DNA from 4 places in the Streptomyces aquilus genome. Region 1 is predicted to be linked to each of the others. Evidence: riboswitches for the same ligand, from Rfam matches in the RefSeq annotation. Region 1 holds a riboswitch; each other region holds the start of a gene.

The links. Region 1 has a riboswitch for cobalamin ahead of EJC51_RS37100 (uroporphyrinogen decarboxylase/cobalamine-independent methonine synthase family protein). Riboswitches for the same ligand answer to the same signal wherever they lie in the genome.
Region 2: another riboswitch for cobalamin. It lies ahead of EJC51_RS12360 (cobalamin biosynthesis protein); the one in region 1 lies ahead of EJC51_RS37100 (uroporphyrinogen decarboxylase/cobalamine-independent methonine synthase family protein).
Region 3: another riboswitch for cobalamin. It lies ahead of EJC51_RS32165 (ribonucleoside-diphosphate reductase subunit alpha); the one in region 1 lies ahead of EJC51_RS37100 (uroporphyrinogen decarboxylase/cobalamine-independent methonine synthase family protein).
Region 4: another riboswitch for cobalamin. It lies ahead of metE (5-methyltetrahydropteroyltriglutamate--homocysteine S-methyltransferase); the one in region 1 lies ahead of EJC51_RS37100 (uroporphyrinogen decarboxylase/cobalamine-independent methonine synthase family protein).

What each region holds. Positions count from the first base shown of each region.
Region 1 covers NZ_CP034463.1:8,089,968-8,093,782, reverse strand. The annotation lists gene EJC51_RS37105 (hypothetical protein) at 1-1,062, shown strand, start outside; cobalamin riboswitch at 1,408-1,632, shown strand; partial or broken gene EJC51_RS37100 (uroporphyrinogen decarboxylase/cobalamine-independent methonine synthase family protein) at 1,800-2,231, shown strand; gene EJC51_RS37095 (NACHT domain-containing protein) at 2,485-3,815, shown strand, end outside.
Region 2 covers NZ_CP034463.1:2,666,733-2,670,547, forward strand. The annotation lists gene EJC51_RS12345 (lysozyme) at 1-529, shown strand, start outside; gene EJC51_RS12350 (inorganic phosphate transporter) at 684-1,928, shown strand; gene EJC51_RS12355 (hypothetical protein) at 1,957-2,178, shown strand; cobalamin riboswitch at 2,349-2,489, shown strand; gene EJC51_RS12360 (cobalamin biosynthesis protein) at 2,591-3,532, shown strand; gene EJC51_RS12365 (cobyric acid synthase) at 3,529-3,815, shown strand, end outside.
Region 3 covers NZ_CP034463.1:6,945,939-6,949,753, reverse strand. The annotation lists gene mctP (monocarboxylate uptake permease MctP) at 1-968, shown strand, start outside; gene EJC51_RS32170 (GNAT family N-acetyltransferase) at 1,100-1,603, shown strand; cobalamin riboswitch at 1,656-1,785, shown strand; gene EJC51_RS32165 (ribonucleoside-diphosphate reductase subunit alpha) at 1,911-3,815, shown strand, end outside.
Region 4 covers NZ_CP034463.1:9,851,767-9,855,581, forward strand. The annotation lists gene metE (5-methyltetrahydropteroyltriglutamate--homocysteine S-methyltransferase) at 1-1,517, opposite strand, end outside; cobalamin riboswitch at 1,685-1,917, opposite strand; gene EJC51_RS45015 (M36 family metallopeptidase) at 2,521-3,815, shown strand, end outside.

The DNA.
Region 1 (3,815 bases):
CACTCTCACGCCATCCTGCTGAACTGCCCTTGCGCCAACTGCTCCGAACCGATCAGCGTCACCAACCGGTCCTGGGCCAACAAGGTCGGCGGCAAATACCTGGACGCCGAAGCCCCCTCCTACCTCTGCGGCGACTGCTCGGCGATCCAGCAGCGCGAGAAGGCGGAGCGGCAGCGGCTCGCCGCTGAGCAAAAGCGTGCCGAGCAGGAGCGTGAGAAACAGGAGGCCGAAGAATTCGAGTGCCTGGTTGCCGCAGCCATCCAGGACGAGGAGGCGAAGACTGCGTCCAGCAGCCGCCTCCAGGATGACACCCCTCAAGCCATGGCCCTCTACGTGGCGTTGGCCAGCTATGCCACCCGAAATCCTGGCAGGCCGCTCCCGAGCATCACGGGTGTCGGCGCGATGGGCTGGACCGGCGACACCGCAAGGGACAGAGAACTTCTGCTGGCGCTCTACTATTCACACCTCATCGCCATCTCCCGGGAAACCCCACCGCAAGCTTTCGGCCTCTCCAAGAACAGGGACGACATCACGTTCGCCGCCGACGAGGTCGTATGGCGACTCATCGGCGACCGATCAGCCGTTCAGGAACGCGTGAAGGAGATCACGAACAGCTTCAAGACCCGGCCTGGCCCTCAGGGGGCCGCGGCTCGCGAAGCCTTCACGGCGTTGGCGGACGAGATGGAGGTGACCAATGTCGCCTCATACCTCAACGGCCTGCTCACCAAAAAGTACGACTACCCCGAAGTGCCGGAGACCCGGCGGGAAGAACTCACGGACGTCATTCGCCGAGGGTTCGGGCACGGGTACACCCCTGGGCAGATGATTTGTTTCGCCTGGCGCGCCGCAGACTCCGCCGCGGCGTGGAAAGAGCGCAACGCACCGATGGGGCCGCCGGAGGCAGCCTCTGCCTCGGTGACCACTCTCAACGGGAAGATCGACAAGGCTGTCGAACTCCACCACGCTATTCCTGGGTACGAGGTCCCCCGCTGGCATGAGGCCCCGCTGACCACCATGGCCTCAAGGAAACCGTTCACCCCGAGACCGGGGCGCCGGCCATGAAGCGCTGCACCCATCCCGTCGAGATCCCGGATCAGGTGCAGGAGGAAGAGCCGAACTGGTGGGACGACGCGCCCGATCCAGCCGACGTCTGAGACCGAGGCTCGTCGGCCGACCTCCGGAGTTCAGTGATGTCGGCCGGATCACCCCACGACGGCCACGGGTGATCTGACAGACCCACCAAATCCAGACCGGGCAACGCACTCCTGCGTCCCTCGGGGGATCGCCCTACGAGGCTTTCAAGGCGCGGCATTTCCCGTCCTCGACGCACGCCAGGCATCCCGGTCTGCGTGTTCCACCTCACCATCCGAGATCTCGATGGCATCCGCAGTACCGAAGGACTGCCGTAGGCTGGCCTGTGCAGCTGGTTCACCCCGTCCACCAGGCGGGATGCGCCGTAAGAGGGAACCCGGTGGGAATCCGGGACTGCCCCGCAGCGGTGAGTGGGAGCGACCGCCGTCATACGCACTGGGTCCGACGTACAGGGCCTGGGAAGCGACGGCCAATAGGTGTCCTCCGACCAAGGAGGGCGTGCCCGCGAGTCCGAAGACCTGCCAACTGCCCGTGTACGACCGGCTCGTACACGGATATCCCGGTGACCTCGTGGGCGGGTCGGCGTACATACCAGGCGGACGACCGCGCCATGCCGCGCGGATCGGTTCCCGCCCGGTCCGTCACCCCTTCGCGCTCTCGTCCCGTCACCAGGGATCTCAGGGATTCATCTCGCGAAGGAGATCTCCGTGACCACCAAAACCGCAGCCACGGCAGCACGGGCCACCGTGTACGGCTACCCCCGCCAAGGCCCTGACCGGGAACTGAAGAAGGCGATCGAGGGCTACTGAAAGGGCCGAGTCACCGCCGAGGCTCTACAGGCCGTCGCCGCCGAACTGTGCCGCACCAACTGGCGGGAGCTGGCCGCCGTCGGCATTCACGAAGTGCCGACCGGTGACTTCCCGTACTACGACCATGTCCTGGACACCACCGTCCCGGTCGGCGCGATCCCCGCCCGCCATCGCGCCGCCGTCGAAGCGAACGCCTTGGACGGCTACTTCGCCATGGCACGTGGCACGCATGACGTGGCGCCGCTGGAGATGACGAAGTGGTTCGACACCAACTACCACTACCTGGTGCCGGAGTTGGGACCCGACACCGTGTTCACGGCCGACCCGGCCTAGCAGGTCGCGGAGTTGAAGGAGGCCCTCGCGCTCGGACTGACCGGCAGCGCGGCGAACAGCGCGAGGCGGCGCGCGTACAGGGGTGTCACGTCCTTTCCTCGTTCATGGCGGGGGCCCAACGTCCCTTACTGGCAAAGGAGTTGAGGCATCGAGCTTCTTATTCCAATTAACATGCAGTTACTTAACAAATGCAGAACAAGTCGAGGGTGTTCAACGGCGGTGGCACCGATCAACTCGTCAAACTGGATGCGTGAGCCCTGACGCGCCCCCTCCACCCGTTCGTCACCCCGAGCCGACCAGAGCGACCATCAAGGAGCTGTACGCAACGGCGTTGGCGTGCGGAATTCCGGATTGCCGCGAGCCGCTGTACCGGGAGAGCGCCTCGACCGGCGAGCGCGTGCTCAACAGCCGGGTGGCACACATCCACGCTCGTAGCGAAGGCGGGCCTCGCTGGGCCCCGGCCATGAGCAAGGAGGCCAACCAGGGCTTCGACAACTTGATCCTTCTGTGCGAGCGCCACGCTTCCGAGATCGACATCACGCCTGAGCACTATCCGGCGGAGGTTCTGCGCGAGTGGAAGCAAGTTCAGGTCGAGGCGCACTCCAAGGCGCGGCATCTGTCCCTCTCCGACACCGAGGCGGCAGAAGTCGCCAAGGCTTCGTTCGGTTTGGGCGATCTCATGGACCGGCTGACCGCCGTGCTGCCCTTCTCGGTCCGCTCGCGCTCACGTGCCGAAGCTCTGGTGCTAGCGTCCAGGAGCTGCATAGCCCGCAGCAAGATCCGCCTGCGCAGCACTCCGGCCGACCGCGTCGAGGCTGCGCTGGCCTGGAAGGCCCGGCAGGCTACCCCTGAAGTCGAGGTGCCTCAGGGGGCATTGCGGGTGCTCGTCGCGCCCATGGGCGCCGGCAAGAGCGAGAAGGCCGAGCAGTGGTGGAGCGATGGGCTGACCGCTGCCTGGCGGGATGCCGACGTGGAGATTCCGGTATGGCTGGAAGCACGGGACATCCCGGCGACACTGACCGCCGCGCTTCAGGACGCCATGGGCGGCGATCCACTACGTGAGTGCCGGGTTGTCCTGGACAACCTCGACACGGTCAGCCCCCAGCAAGGCGACCGACTCCTCGACGAGGCTCGCCGCCTCGTCCTGACCTGGCCGCTGATGAGCGTGCTGGCGACGACCCGCCCAGGAGCGGGCACGGTGGACAAGGCTGAACGCATCGACGTCGAACCGTGGCCGCCCTCACGAGGATGGGATCTCCTGCGGGCGGTGACGACCGACGACCACTTCCGGACCCTGGAGGTCTACGAGGTGGAGCAGTTACTCACGAGTCCCCTGCAAGTCCACGCCCTGGCAACCTGGTTGGGCGCGGGCCGGGGCGGCCGCGTCTCCACGCACGAGCTGCTGTCAGGACTGGCCGCGTCCATCCTGCAACACGAACGCCCAGAGGCTTCACCGCAGGTGTGGGACAGCCTGCCGCGCCTGGCGGTACGCATTCTGGACGTGGAGGGCGCGGTTACAGCCGATTCGTTCGCCCGTCGCCATGTCATCTGGGAACTGGAGGAGACCGGTCTCGTCGTTCA
Region 2 (3,815 bases), 5.4 Mb from region 1:
CTATCTCAACCCGTACTTCGACCAGCAGTACACCGGATCGCGCGACGCGGGACTCCTCCGCGGGGCGTACCACTTCGCGCTGCCGAACAAGTCGTCGGGCAAGGCGCAGGCACAGTACTTCGTGAACCACGGCGGCGGCTGGAGCGCGGACGGCTGGACCCTGCCGCCGGCGCTCGACATCGAATACAACCCGTACGACGGCAAGCACCGGTGCTACGGCCTGAAGAAGGCCGCGATGGTCAGCTGGATCAAGTCCTTCAGCAGCGAGGTCAAGCGGCTCACCGGCCGGCGTCCGGTGATCTACACGACCGCCCACTGGTGGAACGTCTGCACCGGCGGCAGCGCTTCCTTCGCCCGGAACCACGCGCTGTGGGTGGCCCGTTACAACACCGCGGACGCCGGAGCGCTGCCGCGCGGATGGTCGTACTGGACGATCTGGCAGTACGACAACAGCGGCAGCCTGCCGGGTGATCAGAATCTCTTCAACGGCTCCGCGGCACAGCTGAAGAAGTTCGCCCGGGGCTCGTGACCGTGCGGCGCACGGGCCGTGCGGCGGACGTCGGCGACATCGGAGGGAAAACCCTCGGTTCCGGACACCGTGCGGCCCGCCTCAGTTCATCTTCCGTTCACCCTGGTTACCTACGTTCAACGAGCCAATGACGCTCGAACGATTGCCTGGGTAAATGGAAAACTTCTCGCTGATCCTCGCGATTGTGGTGGTAACCGCACTCGCGTTCGATTTCACGAACGGTTTTCACGACACCGCCAACGCGATGGCCACGACCATCTCGACCGGTGCGCTCAAGCCCAAGGTCGCGGTGGCCATGTCCGCCGCGCTCAACCTTGTGGGCGCCTTCCTCTCCGTGGAGGTCGCCAACACGATCTCCAAGGGTCTCGTCGACGAGAGCGGCATACGTCCAGAGGTGATCTTCGCGGCCCTGGTGGGCGCGATCCTCTGGAACCTGCTGACCTGGCTGGTCGGACTCCCCTCCAGCTCCTCGCACGCCCTCATGGGCGGTCTGATAGGCGCCACCATCGCTTCGGCGGGCACGGGCGCGGTCCACGGTGACGTCCTGGTCACCAAGGTCCTGATCCCGGCGATCGCGGCCCCGCTGGTCGCGGGCATCGCGGCCATGCTGGCCACGCGGCTCTCCTACTCCCTCGGCAAGAAGGCGGACGGCAAGTCGGCCGCCAAGGGCTTCCGCGCGGGCCAGATCGCCTCGGCCGGCCTGGTGTCCCTCGCCCACGGCACGAACGACGCGCAGAAGACGATGGGCATCATCACCCTCGCCCTCGTCGCCGGCGGCGCCGTCGCGCCCGACTCCGACCCGCCCACCTGGGTCATCCTCTCCGCCGGTCTGGCCATCGCGCTCGGCACGTACCTGGGCGGCTGGCGCATCATCCGCACGATGGGCAAGGGCCTGACCGACCTCCAGCCGCAGCAGGGCTTCGCCGCCCAGACCAGCGCGGCGACGGTCATCCTGGCCTCCTCGCACCTCGGCTTCTCCCTCTCCACCACGCACTCCGTCTCCGGTTCGGTGATGGGCGCGGGCCTCGGCCGCAAGGGCGGCGTGGTCCGCTGGTCGACGGCGACGCGGATGTTCGTGGCGTGGGGTCTCACGCTCCCGGCGGCCGCCCTGGTGGGTGCGCTGGCCGAGTCCGTGTGCGACCTCGGCGACTGGGGCACGGCGCTCGTCGCGGTCTTCCTGATCGCCTCCAGCGCGGCCATCTGGAAGATCTCGCGCCGCGAGGTCGTGGACGCGTCGAACGTCAACGACACCGACGAGCCGGCCGGTGTGGTCACCACGGCGATCGCGGCCGTGACTCCGCCCCCGGCGGGCCCGGTGGCGGACGACCTGACCGCCACGATCCCCGCCCCGGCAGCGGCCACCACGGAGCCGGCCGTACCGCCGGCCGCCGCGGTCTGAGCCTCAGCGACGAAGGAAAGCAAGCAACATGAAGATCGACTGGCAAGCACTGGGCTCCGTCTTCGGCGTCAGCCTCGTCGTCACCGTCGCCCTCGTGGCCCTCTTCACCCTCGGCATCATGGGCCTCTCCCGCCAGGAGCGGGCCTCGGCCGCGGGCGGCTCGGCCGCCCTCGCCGTGACCGGCGCGTACGCCTGCTTCGCCGCGTGTGCGGCGGCTGTGGGGTACGGGATCTATCTGATCGTGGCGTAACACCCGCCGCGACGAGTCACGCCCTGTTCCGGGGTCCCCTCAAAGGGGTTTCCGGGACGGGGCGTTCTCGCGTTCCAGGCGGGCTCCGGGCCCCCGTGTTCCGTGCTCGCCCGCCCCGCGATGTGGGGTTCTGCACACTCCGCTCTCGCAGGTCAACAGCGAGTTGACGGCTCTTCCGGGCCCGTGGTGGACTGCCGGGGCCAAGTACGGCGGCCAGGGAGGAAGTCCGGTGTGAATCCGGCGCGGTCCCGCCACTGTCACCGGGGTAGGTAGCCCCGGGAGCCAGGAACTCCCACCGCCGGTCTCGTCGAACCAGGGCGTGGACACCCTGAGTGAGGACATGTCGCCATGCTCGCCTGCCGTTTGAGGTACCGCACCAGGTCGCTGCCCGACCCCACGGCCGGCTGAGCCGATGCGTGCCGATCGCGTCTTCGCGTACGGCGCCGCCGCCGGGCTCGTCGGGGATCTGCTGCTCGGTGATCCGCGCCGGGGGCATCCGGTCGCCGCGTTCGGACGGGCCGCCGGTGCCGTGGAGAAGGTGCTGTGGCGAGATCACCGGGGATGGGGTGCGCTGCACACCGCCGTGTGTGTCGGGGGTGCCGTGGGGCTGGGTGCCCTCGCGCAGAGGGTCGTACGTCCTTCCCGTACCGCCTCCGTCGTACTGACCGGCGCCGCCACCTGGGCCGTCGTCGGGGGGACCTCGCTCGCGCGGGAGGCGCGGGGTATCGGACGAGCCCTGGAGGCCGGTGATGTCGAGGGCGCTCGTGCTCGACTGCCGCATCTGTGCGGGCGCGATCCGCAGGCCCTCGACGCCGACGGGATCGCCCGGGCCGTCGTCGAGTCCGTCGCCGAGAACACCTCCGATGCCGTGGTCGGTGCGCTGGTGTGGGGAGCGGTCGGTGGCGTGCCGGGGCTGCTCGGGTTCCGGGCCGTCAACACCCTCGACGCCATGGTCGGGCACAAGTCCGAGCGGTACCGGCGGTTCGGGTGGGCCTCGGCCCGGCTGGACGACGTCGCCGGGTGGCCGGGGGCGCGGCTGACCGCCGTACTCGCCACGGCCGCCGGTGGTGCCCCTCGCGGTGCCGTGCGCGCCTGGCGGGAGGACGCCGCCAAGCATCCCAGCCCCAACGCCGGGCCCGTCGAGGCATCCTTCGCCGGGGCCCTCGGGGTGCGGCTGGGCGGGACCCTGTCCTACGCGGGGCGGGTCGAGCACCGGCCCGTCCTCAACACCCAAGGGCGCGCCGTCGCCTCGTACGACATCGAGCGCGCCGTACGGCTGTCCCGGCGCGTCGGGCTGCTCGCGCTCGGCGCCTCGGTCGCCGTGCGGGCTCTGCGGAAGGGGCGTGCCTCATGAGTGGGGGCGGGCTGCTCGTCGCCGGGACCACCTCCGACGCCGGCAAGAGCGTCGTCACCGCCGGGATCTGCCGGTGGCTGGTGCGGCAGGGGGTCAAGGTCGCGCCCTTCAAGGCGCAGAACATGTCCCTCAATTCGTTCGTGACGCGGGAGGGCGCGGAGATCGGGCGGGCTCAGGCCATGCAGGCGCAGGCCTGTCGGGTCGAGCCGACCGCGCTCATGAATCCCGTGCTGCTCAAGCCCGGTGGGGAGCAGAGCAGCCAGGTCGTGCTGATGGGCAAGCC
Region 3 (3,815 bases), 1.1 Mb from region 1:
GCGGGTTCGACGAGATCTTCGCCAAGGCGGGCGAGGCGTACAGCCAGACCAATCCGGCGACGGGCGCGCCGCGCGGTGCGCTGGTGCCGGGTGAGCCGGGCCAATGGACCTACGCCACGCTGGCGTTGGGCTCCGCGCTCGCGCTGTTCATGTACCCGCACTCGATCACCGCGACGCTCTCCTCCAGGAGCCGTGAGGTGATCCGCCGCAACACCACGATCCTGCCGCTGTATTCGCTGATGCTGGGTCTGCTGGCGCTGCTGGGCTTCATGGCGATCGCGGCCGGGGTCAAGGTCACCAACGGCCAGTTGGCGATCCCGCAGCTGTTCGAGGACATGTTCCCGGCGTGGTTCGCGGGCGTGGCCTTCGCGGCGATCGGCATCGGCGCGCTGGTCCCGGCAGCGATCATGTCGATCGCGGCGGCGAACCTCTTCACCCGCAACATCTACAAGGACTTCATCAAGCCGGACGCCACTCCGGAGCAGGAGACCAAGGTCTCCAAGCTGGTGTCCCTGCTGGTGAAGGTCGGCGCGCTGGTCTTCGTCCTCACCATGGACAAGACGGTCGCCATCAACTTCCAGCTGCTGGGCGGCATCTGGATCCTCCAGACCTTCCCGGCCCTGGTCGGCGGTCTGTTCACCCGCTGGTTCCACCGCTGGGCGCTGCTCGCCGGCTGGGCGGTCGGCATGATCTACGGCACGGTCGCCGCATACGGCGTCGCCTCGCCGACGCAGAAGCACTTCGGCGGCTCCGCGAAGGAGATCCCCGGCATCGGCGAGATCGGCTACATCGGCCTGACGGCGTTCGTCCTGAACGTGGTGGTGACGGTGGTCCTGACCTTCGTCCTGAAGGCCTTCAAGGCCCCCGAGGGCATCGACGAGACGAGCCCGGAGGACTACACGGCGGACGCGGGCGACCCGGGCGTCCAGGTGGAGCTTCCCCCGGCAACTGCTGGCGCCGCTCACTAGAGGCCCCTAGGGGCGCGGGGCTGTTTCGATGTGCGGCTCCGCCGCGTGGGCGCGAGCAACCACGTACGACCCGCAGCGGGCCACCGAGAGCAAGACCCTCGGCGGCCCGCTTTTCGTGCAAACTCACGTGCATGGACATACTGATCCGGCCGGCAGAACCTACCGAATACGACGAACTCGGCGAGATCACCGCCCAGGCCTACATCCAGGACGGCCTCCTCGCCTTCGGCGAGAGCGACTGGTACCTCGGCGAACTGAGAGACGTCGCCAAACGGGCAGCCGCGGCCGAGGTGCTCGTCGCCGCCCAGGACGGCCACCTCCTGGGCACCGTCACCTACGTCGCCTCGACCGGCGGCGCCATGGCCGAGCTCTCCCGCCCCGGCGAATCGGAGATCCGCATGCTGGCCGTGGCCCCGGAGGCCCGCGGAAGAGGCGCCGGACAAGCCCTCGTACAGGCCTGTGTCGACCGCGCCAGGGCTGCCGGTGACATCGGCATGGTCCTGTCGACCCAGCCCGTCATGCGCGCCGCCCACCGCATCTACGAGCGCCTCGGCTTCGTCCGCGCCCCGCACCGCGACTGGCAGCCGATTCCGGGCGTGGAGTTCACGCTTCTCACCTATGAGTTGACGCTCTGAAGTCACCGCGACACAACATCTAGGGGTGCCACTCGAACCCGGCACAAGATGTATGCTCATGCTCGCTGTCGTCGCAGGGGAATCCGGTGCGAATCCGGAACTGTCCCGCAACGGTGTACTTGTGCATGCCTTGTGCGTGTACGGGAGTCAGTCCGAGGACCTGCCGACAGCGTGCCCAGGCCGCCGTGGCCCGGGTGCCATGACGTCCGGGCCTCGCGGAGTGGGCCGGTGGACGCGACGCCGCGTGCGCTCGTGCTGCCCCCTGCTCTCCGCCAGGCCCCCGTGCCGAGCGAGGGAGAGCCCCCACGTGACCATCGCGCCAGCAGATCCGGCTTCAGCGGTCCAGGCGGAGAACGACGGTCCCGGTACCGCCCTGTTGCGGACCCTGACCGAGCTGACCGCCGACCTGCCCGACGCCGACCCCGGACGGGTCGCCGCCGCCGCGCTGCGCGGCCGCTCGGGCCGGGCGGACTCCGATGGCGGCGTGGAGCTGCGCGAGCTGGCGACGGAGGCCGCCGCCGGACTCATCTCCGAGGACCCCGCCTACTCCCGGCTGGCCGCCCGGCTGCTGACCATCAGCATCGCCGCCGAGGCCGCCTCCCAGGGCGTCACGTCCTTCACCGAGTCGGTCGAGGTCGGCCACCGCGAGGGCCTGATCGCCGACCGCACCGCGGAGTTCGTACGGGTGCACGCCGCACGGCTCGACGCCCTGATCGACCCGGCCGCCGACGACCGCTTCGGCTACTTCGGCCTGCGTACGCTCCACAGCCGCTACCTCCTCCGGCACCCGATCACCCGCCAGGTCATCGAGACGCCCCAGCACTTCATGCTGCGCGTCGCCGCCGGCCTCGCCGAGGACGACACGACCCGTGCCCTGGACGAAGTCGCCGCGCTCTACGGGCTCATGAGCCGCCTCGACTACCTGCCGTCCTCCCCCACGCTGTTCAACTCCGGCACCCGGCACCCCCAGATGTCGTCCTGCTACCTCCTCGACTCCCCGCTGGACGAGCTGGACTCCATCTACGACCGCTACCACCAGGTCGCCCGGCTCTCCAAGCACGCCGGCGGCATCGGCCTGTCGTACTCCCGTATCCGCAGCCGCGGTTCGCTGATCCGGGGCACCAACGGGCACTCCAACGGCATCGTGCCGTTCCTGAAGACGCTGGACGCCTCGGTGGCCGCCGTGAACCAGGGCGGCCGGCGCAAGGGAGCCGCGGCCGTCTACCTGGAGACCTGGCACTCCGACATCGAGGAGTTCCTGGAGCTGCGCGACAACACCGGTGAGGACGCCCGGCGTACGCACAACCTGAACCTCGCGCACTGGATCCCGGACGAGTTCATGCGCCGCGTGAACGCCGACGCCGAGTGGTCGCTGTTCTCCCCGGCGGACGTGCCCGAGCTGGTCGACCTGTGGGGCGAGGAGTTCGACGCCGCGTACCGCAAGGCGGAGGCGGCCGGTCTCGCCAAGAAGACGATCCCGGCGCGTGACCTGTACGGCCGCATGATGCGCACCCTCGCGCAGACCGGCAACGGCTGGATGACCTTCAAGGACGCCGCCAACCGCACCGCCAACCAGACGGCGCTGCCCGGCCATGTCGTCCACTCCTCCAACCTCTGCACGGAGATCCTGGAGGTCACGGACGACGGCGAGACGGCCGTCTGCAACCTGGGGTCGGTGAACCTGGGCGCGTTCGTGGTCGACGGGGACATCGACTGGGAGCGGCTGGACGCCACCGTCCGCACCGCCGTCACCTTCCTCGACCGCGTGGTGGACATCAACTTCTACCCGACCGAGCAGGCGGGCCGTTCCAACGCCAAGTGGCGTCCGGTGGGCCTGGGCGCGATGGGCCTCCAGGACGTCTTCTTCAAGCTGCGGCTGCCGTTCGACTCGCCGCAGGCCCGTGAGCTGTCCACGCGCATCGCCGAGCGCATCATGCTCGCCGCGTACGAGGCCTCCGCCGACCTCGCCGAGCGCAACGGCCCGCTCCCGGCGTGGGAGAAGACCCGTACCGCGCAGGGCGTGCTGCACCCCGACCACTACGACGTCGAGCTCACCTGGCCGGAGCGCTGGGAGGCGTTGCGGGCCCGGGTCGCCGCGGTCGGCATGCGCAACAGCCTGCTGCTGGCCATCGCGCCCACCGCCACCATCGCCTCGATCGCGGGCGTCTACGAGTGCATCGAGCCGCAGGTCTCCAACCTCTTCAAGCGCGAG
Region 4 (3,815 bases), 1.8 Mb from region 1:
ACCATGTCGTTGCGTTCGGGCTCGCCGTGCACGAGGACGTCGAGGCCGGCCTTGTCCTGGAAGGAGATCACCTCCTGGATCTCCGTCTTGATGCGCTCCTCGTAGGCGGCGGTGTCGATCCGTCCCGCGCGGAGATCGGCGCGGGCGGTGCGCAGTTCGGTGGTCTGCGGGAAGGAGCCGATGGTGGTGGTCGGCAGCAGGGGCAGGCCGAGGTGGGCCCGCTGGGCGGCGGCCCGTTCGGCGTACGGCTGGCAGCGGCGGGCGTCGGTGTCCGTGACGGCGGCGGCACGGGCTCGGACGGCAGGGTCGTGGGTGATGGGGGAGTTCGCCCGTGCGGCGAGGTCGGCGCGGTTGGCGGCCAGCTCGCCCGTGATCGCGTCGGTGCCGTGGGCGAGGCCCTTCGCGAGCGTGACGACCTCGGCCGTCTTCTGGCGGGCGAAGGCCAGCCAGCGCAGGATCTGAGGCTCGATGTCCCGCTCGGCCGCCGTGTCGAGAGGGACGTGGAGCAGGGAGCACGAGGCGGCCACGTCGACCCGGTCGGCCAGCCCGAGCAGGGTGCCGAGAGTGGCCAGGGACTTGGCCAGGTCGTTGATCCAGATGTTGCGGCCGTTGACGATCCCGGCGACCAGGCGCTTGCCGGGCAGTCCGCCCACCGCCGCGAGGGCATCGAGGTTGGCCGCGGCGGCGTCGGTGAAGTCCAGGGCGAGCCCGTCGACGGGGGCCTTGGCCAAGGCCGGGAGGGCGTCGCCGAGCCGGTCGAAGTAGGAGGCGATCAGTAGCTTGGGCCGGTCGGTGAGGGCGCCGAGGTCGTGGTAGGCGCGGGTGGCGGCGGTCAGTTCGGCCGGGGTGCGGTCCTGGACGAGGGCGGGCTCGTCCAGCTGCACCCACTCCGCGCCGGCCGCGCGCACGTCGGCGAGGACTTCGGCGTACACCGGCAGCAGCCGGTCGAGAAGGGTGAGCGGCTCGAAGTCGGCGGCCACGCCGGGTGCCGGCTTGGCCAGCAGCAGGTAGGTGAGGGGGCCGACCAGGACGGGCCGGGCGGTCAGGCCCAGGGCGAGGGCCTCCGTCAGCTCGGCGACCTGCTTTTTGGAGTCGGCCGTGAAGACGGTGTCAGGACCCAACTCGGGTACCAGGTAGTGGTAGTTGGTGTCGAACCACTTGGTCATCTCCAGCGGCGCCACGTCCTGGGTGCCGCGGGCCATGGCGAAGTAGCCGTCCAGAGCGTCGGCTTCGGCGGCTTCCCGGTGGCGGGCCGGGATCGCGCCGACCATGACGGTGGTGTCCAGGACGTGGTCGTAGTAGGAGAAGTCGCCGGTGGGCACTTCGTTGATGCCGGCGTCGGTGAGCTGCTGCCAGTTCGTACGGCGCAGGTCGGCGGCGGTGGCGTGGAGGGCGTCGGCGGTGATGCGACCCTTCCAGTAGCCCTCGATCGCTTTCTTCAGTGCGCGGCTCTGGCCCTGGCGGGGGTAGCCGTACACGGTGGCCCGTGCTGTCGCGGCTGCGGGCTTGGTGGTCACGGAGATCTCCTTCACGAGATGAATCCCTGAGATCCCGGGACCGGGACGAGAGCGCGAAGGGGTGACGGAACCGGACGGGTGGGAACTCGCGCGGCACAGCGCGGTCCTCCGCCTGATCTGGTCGCCGACCCGCCCTCGAGGTCACCGGGATGTCCGCGCACGAGTGGCTCGCACACGGGCAGTTGGCAGGTCTTCGGACTCGCGGGCACATCTCGTACGAAGTCGTAGTCGTAGGAGACACCTACTGGCCGTCGCTTCCCAAACCCTCCTCGGGCCCAGTGCGTGTTGACGGCGGTCGTTCCCGCTCACCGCTGCGGGGCAGTCCCGGATTCCCACCGGGTTCCCTCTTGCGACGCATCCCGCCTGGCGGACGGGGCGAACCAGCTGCGCCAGCCACCTTACGGGGTCATCGTGCGAGAAGAGAGCGGGACGCTCGATATCGGGAAGCCCTGGGCACCGAGTCCTTGCCGGCGCCCGGCTGTCTGCGGGGCGTGGTGAAGCGGGCGCTGGCGGGAACTGAGCCGCAACCGTGGTGGATGCCCCGGCGCCTGCTGACCGTGGTGTCAGCCGATGTCGACGCCACTGCCGGTGTCGGGGCGATCTGGATCCTGTGGCGTCCGAAGTCATCGCGGCTGCGTGGGCACATCGCGCTTCTCGGGCGGGACGTGTGTCACGTTCTCTTCGGTGTCCGCCGGATCGAGGTCCCCAAGCAGCGCAGACTCATCGCCGTTTGGAAGTCTCCTCGTGTCAGCCGCGGAGTCCGTCCGTTGATCGTGGTCCTGGGTCACGAGGGCGCCGAACTCTCCCGGATGGGACCCCAGGACGGTCTGGACACTCACACGTGGGCCCGCCAACTGGAGCACCACCACTGCGACCTGTGCACCGTCCGTAAAATTTGAACTGTGAGGCTTTCTCGGGGGGTAGGTGTGATGAAAGGGTCTGGAGTGATCAACTCGGCTGTCCGGTACAGCCGTTGGACTCCTCCCCCCCCACGAGGCGTGACATGGCGAGAGCCTCCCTGCGCAGAACGCGCACCACCATATTCACGGCGACGGCCGGCCTTGCGCTGACCGCCGCCATCCTCCCCGGTACCGCGCACGCGGCCTCGGACGACCCGACACCTTCTGCCGACACCGGCATCCCGGCGGCCCAGACGCCGCCCATCCCCTCCCAGCAGGCCCTCATCCGCCGCGACGCCCGGCTCGCCAAGGCCGAACAGCGCCCTGGTGTACGGAAGTTGCGCGACCAGCTCGGCACCCAGGGCGTGCTGGAGCTGGACCCGGCCACCGGCACCGCACGCCAGGTGGCCAAGCTGGACGGGTACCTCACGCCACCCAGTGACGACAGCCCCCGCGACATCGTCCGGGACTATCTGCAAGCCCATCCAGACGTCTTCGGCCTGGCCGACGTCCAGGTCAACGACCTGACGCTGCGCAAGCAGTACACCGATGTCGCCGGCACACGCCACCTGTCGTTCCTTCAGTCGGTCGACGGCGTGCCGGTCTTCGGCAACGGCGTCAAGGCGAACGTCTCCCGCGACGGACGTCTGATCAGCGTGCTCGGCGCCCCGGTGCCAAGGTTGCCGTCGACGCTGGCCCGGGCCCGGGTCACGCCAACGCAGGCCCGGGACACCGCCGTCCGCGACATCACGGGTGCCGGGGCCGACGGAAGCACGCCCACCGACACCGCCAAGCAGGTCGTCTATCCGGTGTCCGGCCACACCGCCCGCCGCGCCTGGCAGACGGTCACCTCACCGGACGGCCACGGCATGTGGCTGCACGTCGTCGACGCCGTAAGCGGGCGCGTCCTGTACCGGCAGAACCTGTCCTCCGACCTGACCGCCTCCCCGGCCGGGACGTCCGCTGCCGGGCAGCCTCTGTACGACGCCGCGGCCGCGCCCGCGTCCAGCGGCAAGGTGCTGGTCTGGGACCGCTACCCGGGCGCTCCCGCGGGCGGCAAGCAGGCCCTCCGGAACCTGACCGCCAAGGGCTGGCTCCCCAAGAACGCCAAGACCCTCGACGGCCGTATCGCGCACGCCTTCAGTGACGTCAACGACAACAACAAGGTGGACAAGGGAGAGGAGATCACGCCGGCGGCGGGCGGGAGCTTCGCCTTCCCGTTCAAGCCCTTCACCGGCAACGGGTGCGACGATCCGCTGCCCTGCTCCTGGAACCAGCAGAAGCCGAACTCCTGGAAGACCAACCGCAAGCAGAACGCCGCGCAGGTCTACTACTACCTCGGCACCTTCCACGACCACCTGGCAGCCGCCCCGATCGGCTTCACCCGCAAGGCCGGCAA